DNA from 4 places in the Robertmurraya sp. FSL W8-0741 genome. Region 1 is predicted to be linked to each of the others. Evidence: predicted binding sites of a transcription regulator. Region 1 holds the regulator's gene; each other region holds the start of a gene.

The links. The regulator Rex, encoded in region 1, represses fermentation and respiration genes when NADH is low (regulators of the CRP and FNR family bind a similar motif). The targets are predictions, from matches to a motif close to TTGTGAAATATTTCACAA.
Region 2: the regulator Rex is predicted to act here: its motif matches at 1,801-1,818, upstream of arcA (arginine deiminase).
Region 3: the regulator Rex is predicted to act here: its motif matches at 1,934-1,951, upstream of NST02_RS10205 (anaerobic C4-dicarboxylate transporter family protein).
Region 4: the regulator Rex is predicted to act here: its motif matches at 1,461-1,478, upstream of NST02_RS13675 (DoxX family membrane protein).

Annotation. Positions count from the first base shown of each region.
Region 1 covers NZ_JBBOQG010000001.1:4,818,148-4,821,335, forward strand. The annotation lists gene groES (co-chaperone GroES) at 1-90, opposite strand, end outside; gene NST02_RS23630 (CPBP family intramembrane glutamic endopeptidase) at 430-1,167, shown strand; gene NST02_RS23635 (YdiK family protein) at 1,164-1,373, shown strand; gene NST02_RS23640 (redox-sensing transcriptional repressor Rex) at 1,432-2,085, opposite strand; gene moaC (cyclic pyranopterin monophosphate synthase MoaC) at 2,132-2,626, opposite strand; gene NST02_RS23650 (ABC-F family ATP-binding cassette domain-containing protein) at 2,825-3,188, shown strand, end outside.
Region 2 covers NZ_JBBOQG010000001.1:967,700-970,887, reverse strand. The annotation lists gene argF (ornithine carbamoyltransferase) at 1-384, opposite strand, end outside; gene arcA (arginine deiminase) at 463-1,695, opposite strand; gene ahrC (transcriptional regulator AhrC/ArgR) at 2,101-2,577, opposite strand; gene NST02_RS04605 (CsbA family protein) at 2,687-2,908, opposite strand; gene NST02_RS04600 (EAL domain-containing protein) at 3,084-3,188, opposite strand, start outside.
Region 3 covers NZ_JBBOQG010000001.1:2,118,445-2,121,632, forward strand. The annotation lists gene NST02_RS10195 (response regulator) at 1-447, opposite strand, end outside; gene NST02_RS10200 (sensor histidine kinase) at 444-1,715, opposite strand; gene NST02_RS10205 (anaerobic C4-dicarboxylate transporter family protein) at 2,021-3,188, shown strand, end outside.
Region 4 covers NZ_JBBOQG010000001.1:2,822,864-2,826,051, forward strand. The annotation lists gene NST02_RS13670 (DHA2 family efflux MFS transporter permease subunit) at 1-661, opposite strand, end outside; gene NST02_RS13675 (DoxX family membrane protein) at 862-1,377, opposite strand; gene NST02_RS13680 (cell wall hydrolase) at 1,625-2,065, shown strand; gene NST02_RS13685 (DUF1129 family protein) at 2,163-2,837, opposite strand; gene NST02_RS13690 (PadR family transcriptional regulator) at 2,834-3,169, opposite strand.

The DNA.
Region 1 (3,188 bases):
AGCTGAATCTGGTAAAACGATACCGCTTGCAGTTTTTTCTTCCGTTTCAACAAGCTCAATAACAATGCGATCACCTAATGGCTTTAACAAGTGAAACAACCTCCTCAATTAATATTATGTAATATTTATTAGCACTCGCACACTTTGAGTGCTAACACAATTAATATATTAATGAATTCTCTTTTTTTTTGCAAGTATCATGCACGATTTTTTTAAAAAATTAACACAAATTTTTACATGAATTTTCAGATCGTACTACGCTTCATTTCCTGCCGGTTCTTTCTTGTGTATAACCTTTCAAAGTATGTACTACTTTTGAAAAAATATCCATCGACAAATATTTTAAGGCAACTATTTGTACGTTTAGCAATTTTATTAGTAGAATGGTTTTAGTGCATCATTAGTTAGGTTTAAAAGGGGAATCATAATTTGAAAAAAGAATATTGGTACATTTTAATCATTTACATTACGATGCAACTTTCAACTTTTGTTGGGGTGCCGGCTTTAACATTTGGCGGCGTGCTAATTGGATATAGTATTGAGGAGATGGCTGTTTACGCTGTCGTTATTTGGATTGTCTTCAGCTTTTCCGTAGCCTTGCTCGCGACTTTATTCCTTTTGCGTAAAGAAATGAAGCAACCAAGCTTGGATCGAGAGACTGCTTCTGTTTCAGCCTCAATCTTTTGGGCGATCGCTGGTGTATTTCTCGCGTTATTTGCTCAAGGGTTAGCTGCCAATATTGAAAGTTGGTTAGGAATAGATATGGGCTCTGAAAATACACAGCAAATCCTCTCTTTGATTGAATCCTTTCCAGTTGTTGTCATTGTCAGTTCTGTTATTGGACCCATTCTGGAAGAAATCGTTTTTCGTAAAATTATTTTCGGCTCACTTTATAAGCGGCTGAACTTTTTTCTCTCAGCCATAATAAGCTCCATTATTTTTGCCTTAGCCCATGCAGAAATCGAACATTTATTGCTTTACTCAGCAATGGGCTTCACCTTTGCTTTTCTTTATATTAAAACAAAACGAATTATTGTTCCAATCATTGCTCATGTTGCCATGAACACCTTTGTTGTTCTCGTGCAATCTGTTTTTAAAGAAGATATTGAACGAATGCTACGAGAAGCAGAATCTATTCAGAGCTTCATTGGAGGTCTTTTTCTATGATACGAACACCTTTGTTCTCAGGTATCCTTTATATTGTTCTTGGACTTTTATTTACCTATTTTGCCGTCCAGGATGTTCAGCGTAATGGCGAATGGGGAATTTTCACCTATTTATTCGTCATTTTAGCTACCTTTGATTTCGGAAGTGGGATTCGAATGGTTCTCTTTCACTTCAAAGTAAAAGCCATTCAAAAAGATAAAAAATAAACAGCATAAAAAAAGGCATGAACTTAGTTATACCGAGTCCATGCCTTTTGTCATAAAATTATTCCTCTTCCTCATCTACTCCATAATGCTTAAGGAAATACACCAATGATTGAAGCTCCACAGCCAGATCAATATGGTGAACTCTTGTTGTCGCCGGTACGGTTAGTCTTGCCGGTGTAAAATTAAGGATTCCTTTAACATTAGCTGCTACGAGTCGGTCTGTAATCGTCTGGGCAAATGGAGCTGGTACCGTTAAAATTGCTACTGTAATGCCCATTTCTGTAATTATTTTTTCAAGCTCGTCCATATGATGAATAGGAACATCCCCGATCGATGTACCGATCTTCGCCTCTTCAACATCAAAGCCAACAGCAATTTTTGTATTATTATTTTTCAAGAAATTATAATGAAGCAGCGCAGTACCTAGATTTCCGACACCAATCAACGCAACTTTTGTTAACTCATCTTGATCAAGGGTCTTACGAAAAAAGGTTAGCAAATAATTAACATTATAACCATAGCCTTTTTTTCCTAAGGCACCGAAATAGGAGAAATCTCTCCGGATTGTTGCTGAATCTACCTTCACCGCTTCACTTAGCTCAGCAGAGGAAACCCTCTGTTTTCCTGAAGAATGTAAATTCTTTAAAAAGCGATAATATAACGGTAGTCTCTTTGCCGTTGCTTGAGGTATTTTCACTGTATCGTTACTCATTTTATTTCCCCCACCCCTATATAGTCCTTTTTTAACGAGTTAAACCTTATCTTACTTCTTCTTCCCTTTTAAAATCGCCGTTTTTCCCACCAGTTTTTTCCACTAAATACGTTTGACCAATAACCATGCCCTTGTCAACAGCCTTACACATATCATACACTGTCAGAGCGCAAATCGAAGCCGCTGTTAACGCTTCCATTTCTACTCCCGTATTTCCTTTTGTCTTAACAGATGCAGTAATTTTTAACTCATAATTCTCATCTTTTATTACCCACTTGAATGAAATATTCACTCCTGTCAAGGGAAGCGGATGACACATTGGTATAATATCCGCTGTTTTCTTACAAGCCATAATTCCTGCTACTTGAGCAACTGCAAGTACATCCCCTTTTTTATTTTGCTGCTGGGTAATTTGCTCGTAAATTTGTTTATTTACTGTAATACTAGAGTTAGCAATTGCCGTTCTTACGGTTTCCTTCTTATTGCTAACATCGACCATTTTTGCTCTGCCTTCTTCATTAAAATGGGTAAACTCTGCCATTATCAAACACCTCACTTCAAATGATACACTATTTTGTGATCTTTGTGAAAACATTGTTATTATCTTCACAATAAATTTTTCCTTTCACGAGGAAAAAAAGTGTCTCGTAATAAAGAAGAGTGTCAGGAAAAATCTTCTTTAATTGCTGTTCTTAATGTTCTACGTTACACTATTCCTAGACATACTGAGGTGAAACGAATGATACTATTACAAGTCAATCAACTATCAAAATCATATGGGGCTGACCCCATTTTAACGAATATAAAACTTGAGGTACAAACAAAGGATCGGATTGCACTCGTTGGACGAAATGGTGCTGGAAAATCAACACTCCTGAAAATTATCGCTGGACAGCTGTCTTATGAAAGTGGCGAAATTATTAAACCAAAAGGTGTCGAGATTGGATATTTAGCACAAACCACCGGACTGGAATCGGATTATTCCATTTGGGATGAAATGTTGACGGTGTTCCAGCATTTGAAATCACAGGAACGTACGCTGAGGCAATTGGAAGAAAAAATGGCTGATCCGGCTATCTTCAATCATTCAACTGAGTACGAAA
Region 2 (3,188 bases), 3.9 Mb from region 1:
AACACCGGAGTATTTCGCCAGCAATTCCACGGTCTCATGGCTAAAGCCTCTAAATTCAATCCCGTCAAACATTCTTCCCAATACTTTGGCAGTGTCTTCTACAGATTCCTTTTTCCCAAATTGAATATCTCCTTTACCGAGGTATTCTGGATGGGCTCCTAAATCAATGGTCGCTGTCGTAAAAGCACATCTTGTCCTTGTCGAAGGCTTTTCAAACAGTAAGGCGATATTTTTTCCTTCCAAATATTTATGGGGAATTCCCTGTTTCTTTTTCACCTTCAGCTCTTCTGCAAAGTCTACTAAATAATTAATCTCTTCCTCAGTAAAATCGCGTAATGCTAAAAAGCTTCTTCCCTTTAAATTTGGCTTCTTATCAGTCAACATAATCCTCTCCACCTTTTTCTAAAATGTCTGCTCGTTTACTAATGTATAAAGATGAATAACAGATACCATTCTGATCGATTAAATATCTTCTCTCATAATTGGCATACTCATACAACGAGGACCCCCACGGCCTCTTGATAATTCCGAGCTCGGTACCTCTATCACTTCTATGCCGCTTGCCCTTAACAGTTCGTTCGATACATAGTTTCGGTCATACGTCACAACGACTCCAGGCGAAATCGCAAGAGTATTCGAACCATCATTCCACTGCTCACGGGCAGAAGCTATGACATCTCCGCCACCGCACGGAATAAGTTGAATTTCATCCAGCCCTAACACTTCCTTCAAACATTCTGTTAAGTTACTCCGCTCCGTAATTTTTACATGCTCTGAGTCTTTGCCTTTTTCAAGAATATAGATTCGCATATTTCCGTCAGGCCCTTGGATAGCTGGGTGGATCGTGAATTTATCGTAGTCCACCATCGTAAATACCGTATCAAGATGCATGAATGCCCGGCTCTTTGGAATTTCAACGGCAACTATTTTGGTAATGTCACTTTGACGTTTAAAAAGGTTGAGTGCCAATTTCTCTATCGCTCGCGCAGAAGTGCGTGCACTAACCCCAATCGCAACCGTGCTCTTCGAAAGAATCAGTTCATCTCCGCCTTCAATAGCGAATTCATAATCCCGGTTAAGCCATACAGGAACATCGTGCTTTGCAAAGCGTGGATGATATTTAATAATGTATTCCATGAACATCGATTCTCTGCGCCGTGCTCCTTCTCTCATGCGATTAATAGATAAGCCGTTGCCAATCGCCGCTGCCGGATCACGTGTGAAATATAGATTAGGCATCGGATCTAAATAAAACGGATAATGGTCTGCCATAAACTCGTATAAATGAGTTTTCTTTCCTTCCTCAATTTCAGTTTTCATGACCCCTGCGATCATTTTGTCGACCATTTGATCGGTCGGAAATGAAAGCAAATATTCCTTTAAAGTTTCCCTTGCTCCATTTACATTCGACTTGCTCTCCGCTAAAAATTGGTCAATGAACTGGAGGCGAATCTCTTCCGAACTTAAAACTTCCGTCAATAAATTTTCTAAATATAGAACCTCAACACCACGGTTTTTTAAAGCGTTTGCAAAATAATCATGTTCCTTTTGAATCGTAGGAAGATAAGGAATATCATCAAATAGTAATTTGTGCAAAAACTCTGGAGTTAAATTTTCTACTTCTTTCCCTGGACGATGAAGCAAAACAGTCTTTAATTCGCCAATTTCAGATGTTACGTGAATCGGATGCCTCATAATAAAACCTCCTTCATTTCCTATAACATTTTGTATGGATATCCTTTACACTTTTCATGATAAAAGGTTTATATTGTTAAAACTGTGGTCATCCTTGAACATTGGTTGTGAATTATTTCACAAAAAATATTATACACAACTCAACTATTTGTATATTTTTACAAAGAAATCGCTTTCAACATTATTTTCTCTGTCATCGTTCTACTTTTTCCTGCATATTTCGAGAATATTTTCAGATCACGGCTTATAAAATAAATATATTCTGACTATTTATTAGAACAGCACAATAAAAAAGGACGATTATTCATTATGATCGTCCGAACACATTTGCTAAATTGATCGTTCTAAACAAAAATGACGATCTCCAATTGGAAACCGCCTTGTTAAGTAAGCGAGTCTATATTTTTATAAGCTTGAGTTTGCCGTTTCGATGCCGACGTATTTAAGGAGACGGTCATGCAAAATGATCGCATCCTCATCAGAGCGGCAAATGATTAAGCAAGTATCATTTCCACAAACCGTTCCTAGCATCTCTGGCCATTCAATTTGATCCAGTAGCGCACCAATTACATGGGCATTACCTGGGCTTATTTTAAGGACGATAAGGGGACCGACCATGCTTAATTTTTCAAATACTTCAACAAGTGAACGTTCAAGCCTTTCATGTGGCTTATAATTAATATCTCCAACCAAGCTGTAGCGAAAGCTCCCAGTGTTTAGAGGAATTTTAATTAGATTTAACTCTTTTATGTCCCTCGAAACAGTTGCTTGAGTGACCTTCATCCCCTTTTCACATAAAAGTCTAACAAGATCCTCTTGTGTTTCAATTTCATGCGTACGAACCAGTTCTCTAATAAGGTGATGCCTTTGGCCCTTTGACATGTGAATACACCTCTCCTGTAAAAATCGAGTCAATCTTCAATTTGATTGTACATTGAACGTTCCTCTTTTTTTACAGAAAAAGTGTCGATTCTATTACAGATCTTGTCACTTAGCTTCGTACCTTTTGCGCCATCCGTTGAGCATACCAAAAGCCCGTTGTTAAAGAGAAGGCATCAATGACAATGAGCAAGAAAGAGTTAGTATAACCTTTATAAACAGACGCCGTAATAAGCGCAACCGTTAGGATCAGCCCTATGTAGCGATTATAGGTTACTCTCGTAAATAACACGACAAGAATTCCAGGTAAAAGGAGTGCCATTACTACTTTCATTAACACTATCTACACCTTCTTCACATTAAATACAAAGTTACTAAACTAAGAATAGCTTTTTTCAATGTGATAGGCAAATAGGCTAGTGGAAAATTCACCGGCCACGCCCACCTTTAGCTTGTCAAAAAAGCCAACTGATTTCCTTGAAGAACGCTGGATATGATTGAAACTTCCCTCATGCTAAAAGGAGCATATTATGGAAGATTGGCTCAAGCTGATCCCGCTCTATTTCATTGATAATGAATTCAAAGCCATATTCATAGAAGCCATCTTCTTCAGA
Region 3 (3,188 bases), 2.7 Mb from region 1:
AGGCCGTTCTTCACCTTTTATCGATTGGAGAGAATCAATTTGACTTAAAGATGCCTGAAATCTGTGAATGGAATTTTCGAGAATAATTCTTTCGCTAACTTTTTTTAAAACATTAATGACTTCAAGCTTGTTAATCGGTTTCAAAATATAATAATCAATCCCGAGAGCGTAGGCTTCGCCGATTAATTCTTTAATTTCAACTTGTGAAAGCATCACAATTTTTCCTGTAAAATCAGGTGTAATAGCCCGGATGGTTTCTAGACCATCACGATGGGGCATTAGCAGGTCTATGAGAAGAATGTCCACTTTTTTTCTTGATAATAGCACTGTATCAATCTCTGAACCGTCTCTTGCTTCGCCGACAATCTCGCCAAAATGTTCATTTTCGATAATGTCAGATAAAATCATCCTTATCGAATCGTCATCATCAACAAGGAAAAATCTCATCGAAAATCACTTCCTTTCATTTTGTTGATTGGCAGAGAAATGACGAAGGTTGTGCCACTGTCTTTCTCTTGATCGACCAATTCTATCGTCCCCTCTATTTCTTCGATTACATTTTTTATATAGGTTAAACCAATTCCGTTTGATGGTTTTCCATTGCCTTCGAATTTTGTAGTAAATCCAGGTTGAAAGATTAATTTTCTATGTTTTTTCGCAATTCCTGGACCATTATCGGATACTGAAATAATTAAAAAGTCTTCATTCAGATTAACAGAAATGACAACTTCTCCTGAACCTTCAATTGCTTCAACAGCATTTGCGACAAGGTTGTTGATGATTGATAAAATCACATAGGTTCGATAGGGTGGATGACTTCCGTTAATAGATAGTCGAAAATGGATCTTTTTTTCTAAGAACAGGCTGTAATTATGATTAGAGGCTACAATGACATTGAGAATTTCTTCAATGTTCATATAATCAAGATTTGGCCCTTTATCTATTAATTTTGCCAGCCCAGAGAAAATCCGTTGATCATCTTTTTTTATTTCGTGCGTTTTTCCCGAAATAGAGAGAAGGTTTGTCGCAAATCGATGATTCTCCTTTTTTAATTCGATATATAACTCATATGATTCTCTTGTAAGATTTTCTGCATTTTGAATCGTTTTTGTCAGTTGGATCATTTCAACGTATAAATTAGAAACAAGAATCAGCATTTGTTCATTTTTTGCTCTTAGCTCAGCTTCTCCTTGCTTTGTCTTGCGCAATATAATGATATTAAAAAAGCCGAGAACAAAAAAGCTGCGAAGGATGGCAATGCTTTTAATCCACATAAAGGTACTGAATGACATTTCTTGTTGAAATATTAAATTTCGAGCCCCGATTTCGAGCATGCTGGCAGAAACCTCTGTAACGACCCCAAGTAATCCCATGATAAACGGAGCATGAAGAAACTTTTTTAGTCTTAATAAATAAAAGAAAAGTCCATATGTAAAGTAATAGAAAAAAACCGGTCCATGGAACCCCCATAGCGAAGCAATTGAACTGTCAACCATAATAGTGGTTCCGAGTTGTACCCGAAAAATAACGACTGACAGCCCCGTAAGAAACCCGGCGACTATTGGGTTAATCCTGTTCGACCATAGCAGAATAAAGAAAAAGACAGGAGTTCCCAAGCTAATCCTAATTTCCGTTTTTAAAGGATAAAAGTTGAATTCCCCTGCTATCGGAACAAGGATAATTAGCAATAAATAAGTTAAGAGTTTTCTATTCACTTCATTGATCCTTCCTTCGAGTAAAAACTCATATCGCTGTTTCTTTTCCTCTTTCATTGTAAAGGATCGTAAAAATGAATGTTCTATTAAAAATGACAAAATTATGTATATCTCGACCGGCGCTGTAACATATTGTAGATTTCTGTAGGTCGTCAATATGATGAAGATGAAGGTTATTAATAGCCTATATGAATAAATGTCATTCGAGACGGATACTTATGTGAAAATATTCACAAAAAGGTGGTGATGAAATATTTAAAGTAAAGCCATTCTTTAAATTGAATCATGATAGGAGGTAATCAATGATGCTTTGGCTCCAGTTAGTTATACTGCTCGCTTGTATTTTTATTGGGGCAAGACTGGGAGGTCTTGGACTTGGAGTTATGGGTGGTGTCGGCTTAGCTATCTTTGTATTTATTTTTGGTCTCCAACCAACTTCTGCTCCAATTGATGTCATGCTGATGATTTTAGCCGTTATAACAGCAGCCGGTACTTTGCAAGCTGCAGGCGGCATGGAGTATCTTGTCTATTTAGCTGAAAAGGCACTGCGGAAAAATCCGAAATATATCACCTATGTAGCACCAATGGTGACATATTTATTTACATTTTGTGCGGGAACTGGACATGTTGCTTACTCAGTATTACCAGTGATTGCTGAGGTTTCACGTGAAGCGGGGATACGACCAGAAAGACCTATGTCCATTGCTGTCATAGCATCCCAGCAAGCGATAACCGCTAGTCCGATTTCCGCGGCAACGGTTGCTTTGTTGGCGTTGTTAGCTGACTTTAATATTACGCTCACGGATATTTTAATGATCTGTATTCCATCAACTTTTATTGCTTGTATGATTGGAGCATTTATTGCTAGTAAAACGGGTAAAGAGCTGTCTGACGATCCGGAATATTTAAAACGATTAGAAGCGGGATTAGCGCCGATTAAAAAGGAAAAGAAAGCGTTTGTGGCAGATAAAAGCTCTAAGCTTTCTGTTGCATTATTCTTACTTGCCGCTGTTTTAGTTGTCTTCTTCGGTTCATTTGAGAATTTGCGTCCAGCTTGGGAGATTGAAGGTGAGCTGGAAAGAATGGGAATGCCTGCAACGATTGAAATCATCATGCTTACTGCAGCAGCTCTCATGATTATTTTTTGCAAAGTCAATGTTGAAAAAATTGTTTCTGGCAGTGTTTTTAAGGCAGGCGCTGCAGCAGTAGTGGCTATTTTTGGGATTGCCTGGATGGGAGATACCTTTTTCAGTGGAAATAGCGAGATGATCACAGGCTCCATTTCCGATTTAGTTACGTCTGCACCATGGTTATTTGCCGTCGCGCTATTTATCTTATCGATTCTTCTTTATAGTCAAGCTGCAACCGTTCGAACACTTATGCCTTTAGGAATTACGTTAGGGATTAATCCGGCACTGTTAATTGCTATGTTCCCAGCAGTCAATGGCTATTTCTTCATCCCGAATTATCCAA
Region 4 (3,188 bases), 2.0 Mb from region 1:
TATTACCTGCCGATGTAAATCCATATAGCAAGCCACCAAAACCGAAAGATGAAAAAATGATTGATGGAATATCAAGCTTTGGCTTTTGCACTTCTGTAACATTTTTTAGAGCGAAAAACGCGATAATGATATCAATAATTGCGATAGGCAAAATAATATAAAATAGCACCCGCCACGAATAATGTTCCGTTACATAACCGGATAACGCCGGCCCAATTGCCGGTGCAAATGAGATTACCAGTCCAATCAGCCCCATTGCTGCTCCACGTTTGTTGACAGGAAAAATCATTAAAAATACCGTTTGCATCAAGGGTAGCATTACGCCAGCACCAGTGGATTGAATGACGCGACCGACTAATAGCATTGGAAAATTCGGGGCAATAGCTGCGACAAATGTGCCCACTGCAAATACGCTCATCGCTGTTATAAATAGCTGTCTAGTCGAAAAACGCTCTAATAAAAACGCACTAATTGGAATCATAATGCCGTTAACTAGCATAAAGACAGTTGTTAGCCATTGCGCGGTATTAGCTGTAATTCCCATCTCTTCCATAATCGGCGGAATTGCTGTAATCATTAATGTTTGATTTAATATAGCAATAAACGACCCTGCAAGTAACAAGATAACAATTGTTCTTCTGTTGAAATTTAAATTTTGCATAACATACCTTCCCTCTTGCTTTAGATTACTTTATAAAGAATACATGATTCGGTACCAATATTCTATTAGTTTGTTTCCAATTTAATGAAATTTAAGAGCAGCTTTGTTTACAGACATTTTGTAACAGCAAAAACAAAAAATGGATTAAAAACAAAAAACAGCAGGAACAGTTCCTGCTGTTGGATTGGTTATATTTCAAATCATGTAGAAATTGTATGACTTGCTTCATGCTTATCTTTATTCATTACTTTACGGAGGTATGGCAATACGTAGCGATCTAATCCGTATTTACCAGCATTATAGCCTGCTGCTGCAATAAATACTCCCATGATGATGTCTGTTGGGTTATGAGATACAGTGCCGGAAAGCATGAATGAGAAATTCATCACGAGGGCAAAAAATGCTGCTGCTGTTGTTAAACAGCCAAGTATCAAACCTAAACCAACTAATAATTCTCCCCAGGCAACGAGAGTGCTAAATAAACCTGCATTTGGAACGGCAAAGCTGTCCAAAAATGTTACCCAACCACTATACACTGCTGAACCATCCGGTCCCGTAACAGGGTTGGCAACTGCTCCCTTTAAAAAGCCACTTGCATCAAATCCTCCTGTAATTTTGCCCCATCCTGCTGTCATCCATGCCCAACCAAGATAAATACGCACGACCGTTAAAATAACTGCAACAATATTGTTCTCCCTTAATAATTTACCAATCATAATAAATCTCCCCTTATGCAACTTGCTAATATTATTTTCTTTCTACTTAAAGATTAGCATTAAAAACTAAGAAATACATTATATTGTGATTTTATTCACAAATTTGATACAAAGTTATGGCAGACTTTTGAACATGGTTCATCAATAATTTAATGTGTAGGAAAACTTATCTTTTTTCTTCTAACTTGCATATATCGATAACATTTTTGTTGTTTTCTCTCATACACTTTATGTAGAGGTGATGACTGTGGCGAGGGTGAAATATACGGAAAGCGATGTAGCCTTAGTGGCAAGAATGATGCGGGCTGAGGCTGAAGGGGAAGGTCGACTCGGAATGCTTATGGTTGGCAATGTTATCGTCAATCGACTTAAAGCGAATTGTTTAGACTTTAAAGATTTAAGAACGATTTCACATGTTATTTTCCATGTTCAAGGAGGAAATTATTCCTTCGAAGCTGTACAGAAAGGAAATGTTTTTTATAATCCTGCACGTGCTGTTGAAAAGAAATTAGCGAAACAAACTTTAGAATTTTGGAGAGAACATCCTTCCAAGTATGCATTATGGTACTTTAATCCGTATGCTCCCTGTCCACCTACATGGTATGATCAGCCATTTGCAGGACAATTCAAACAACATTGCTATTATGAACCACAGGCAAATACATGTGATAGTGTATATGCATGGTAAAAAATCGCCAGCGGCAGCGACTTTTACCTTCTGCAAATACTTTAATTATAGTTTTCTTTCCAAGATGAACTGCCCGTTGTTTACGGGCAGCATTCCTTTAATCCTTATTCATCTGCTTACGTACATAAATACTTGCCAAAATTACTGCGCCAGTGAGCAAAGATGCCCACCATGAGAATTCAAAAGAAGGACCGATTTTGGGCAGAAACTTGACTGTTAATAAGATCAAAGCCATACCGATGGCTCCAATGAGACCAGCTTTCATTACCTCTTTCCATTTGCTTTGTTTTTCCTTAAACAAAGTGCCCTCAATCAACTTTAAAATATATATTATCGTCACAATCACAAATGTGGCAATGACGAATGCAATCACGATAACAGTAACCGGATATACAGTTGAATTAACTGCTGTGAACGGGGACAATACTAAGAAAAGAAAACCTCTAATTATAAGCAGCCAACCAACAATATTGGCAACAATCCCACTAATGAACGGGAACAGTTCTCGTTTCTTAGATTTTGGAAGCTGCTCGATAATTTCATCTGCATACCCTTTTAAGTCATCACCAAATATATCTTTTCCTGTTTTTCCTATCTGCTGCCCTTCAAGTAGATGATCAAGTAATTCCATTAATATTTCTTCTGTATGCAATTCGGAAAGTCTGAACTTAAGTCGGATATAAATTAATAAATCACTATAATATGCTTCATTTTCTGGAGTTAATAATTCTCTTTTGCGATTGTTCTCTTCAACCAAAGCTTTAACATTCATAACTGGCTTCCTCCCCCTATCAGCAATTCATTGACTGGTTTTGATAATTGAGTCCATTCTTCGGTTATTAGTTGCAATGCCTTTTTCCCTTCTTCCGTCAAAAAATAATATTTGCGATTTGGACCGGATTCAGAAGGCTGCATTTCTCCTCTAATTAAGCGGTTTTTTTGAAGCCTTAATAAGATCGGATAGATTGTCCCTTCACTAACATCTGCTAAGCCAATCTGAAATAATTTTTGCGAAAGCTCGTAACCGTACACAGGCTCTTTCTCTATCACTGCCAATACACATCCATCTAATATCCCTTTTAACAACTGGCTTCTTATTGACATTGGCATCATCCTTTCCTTG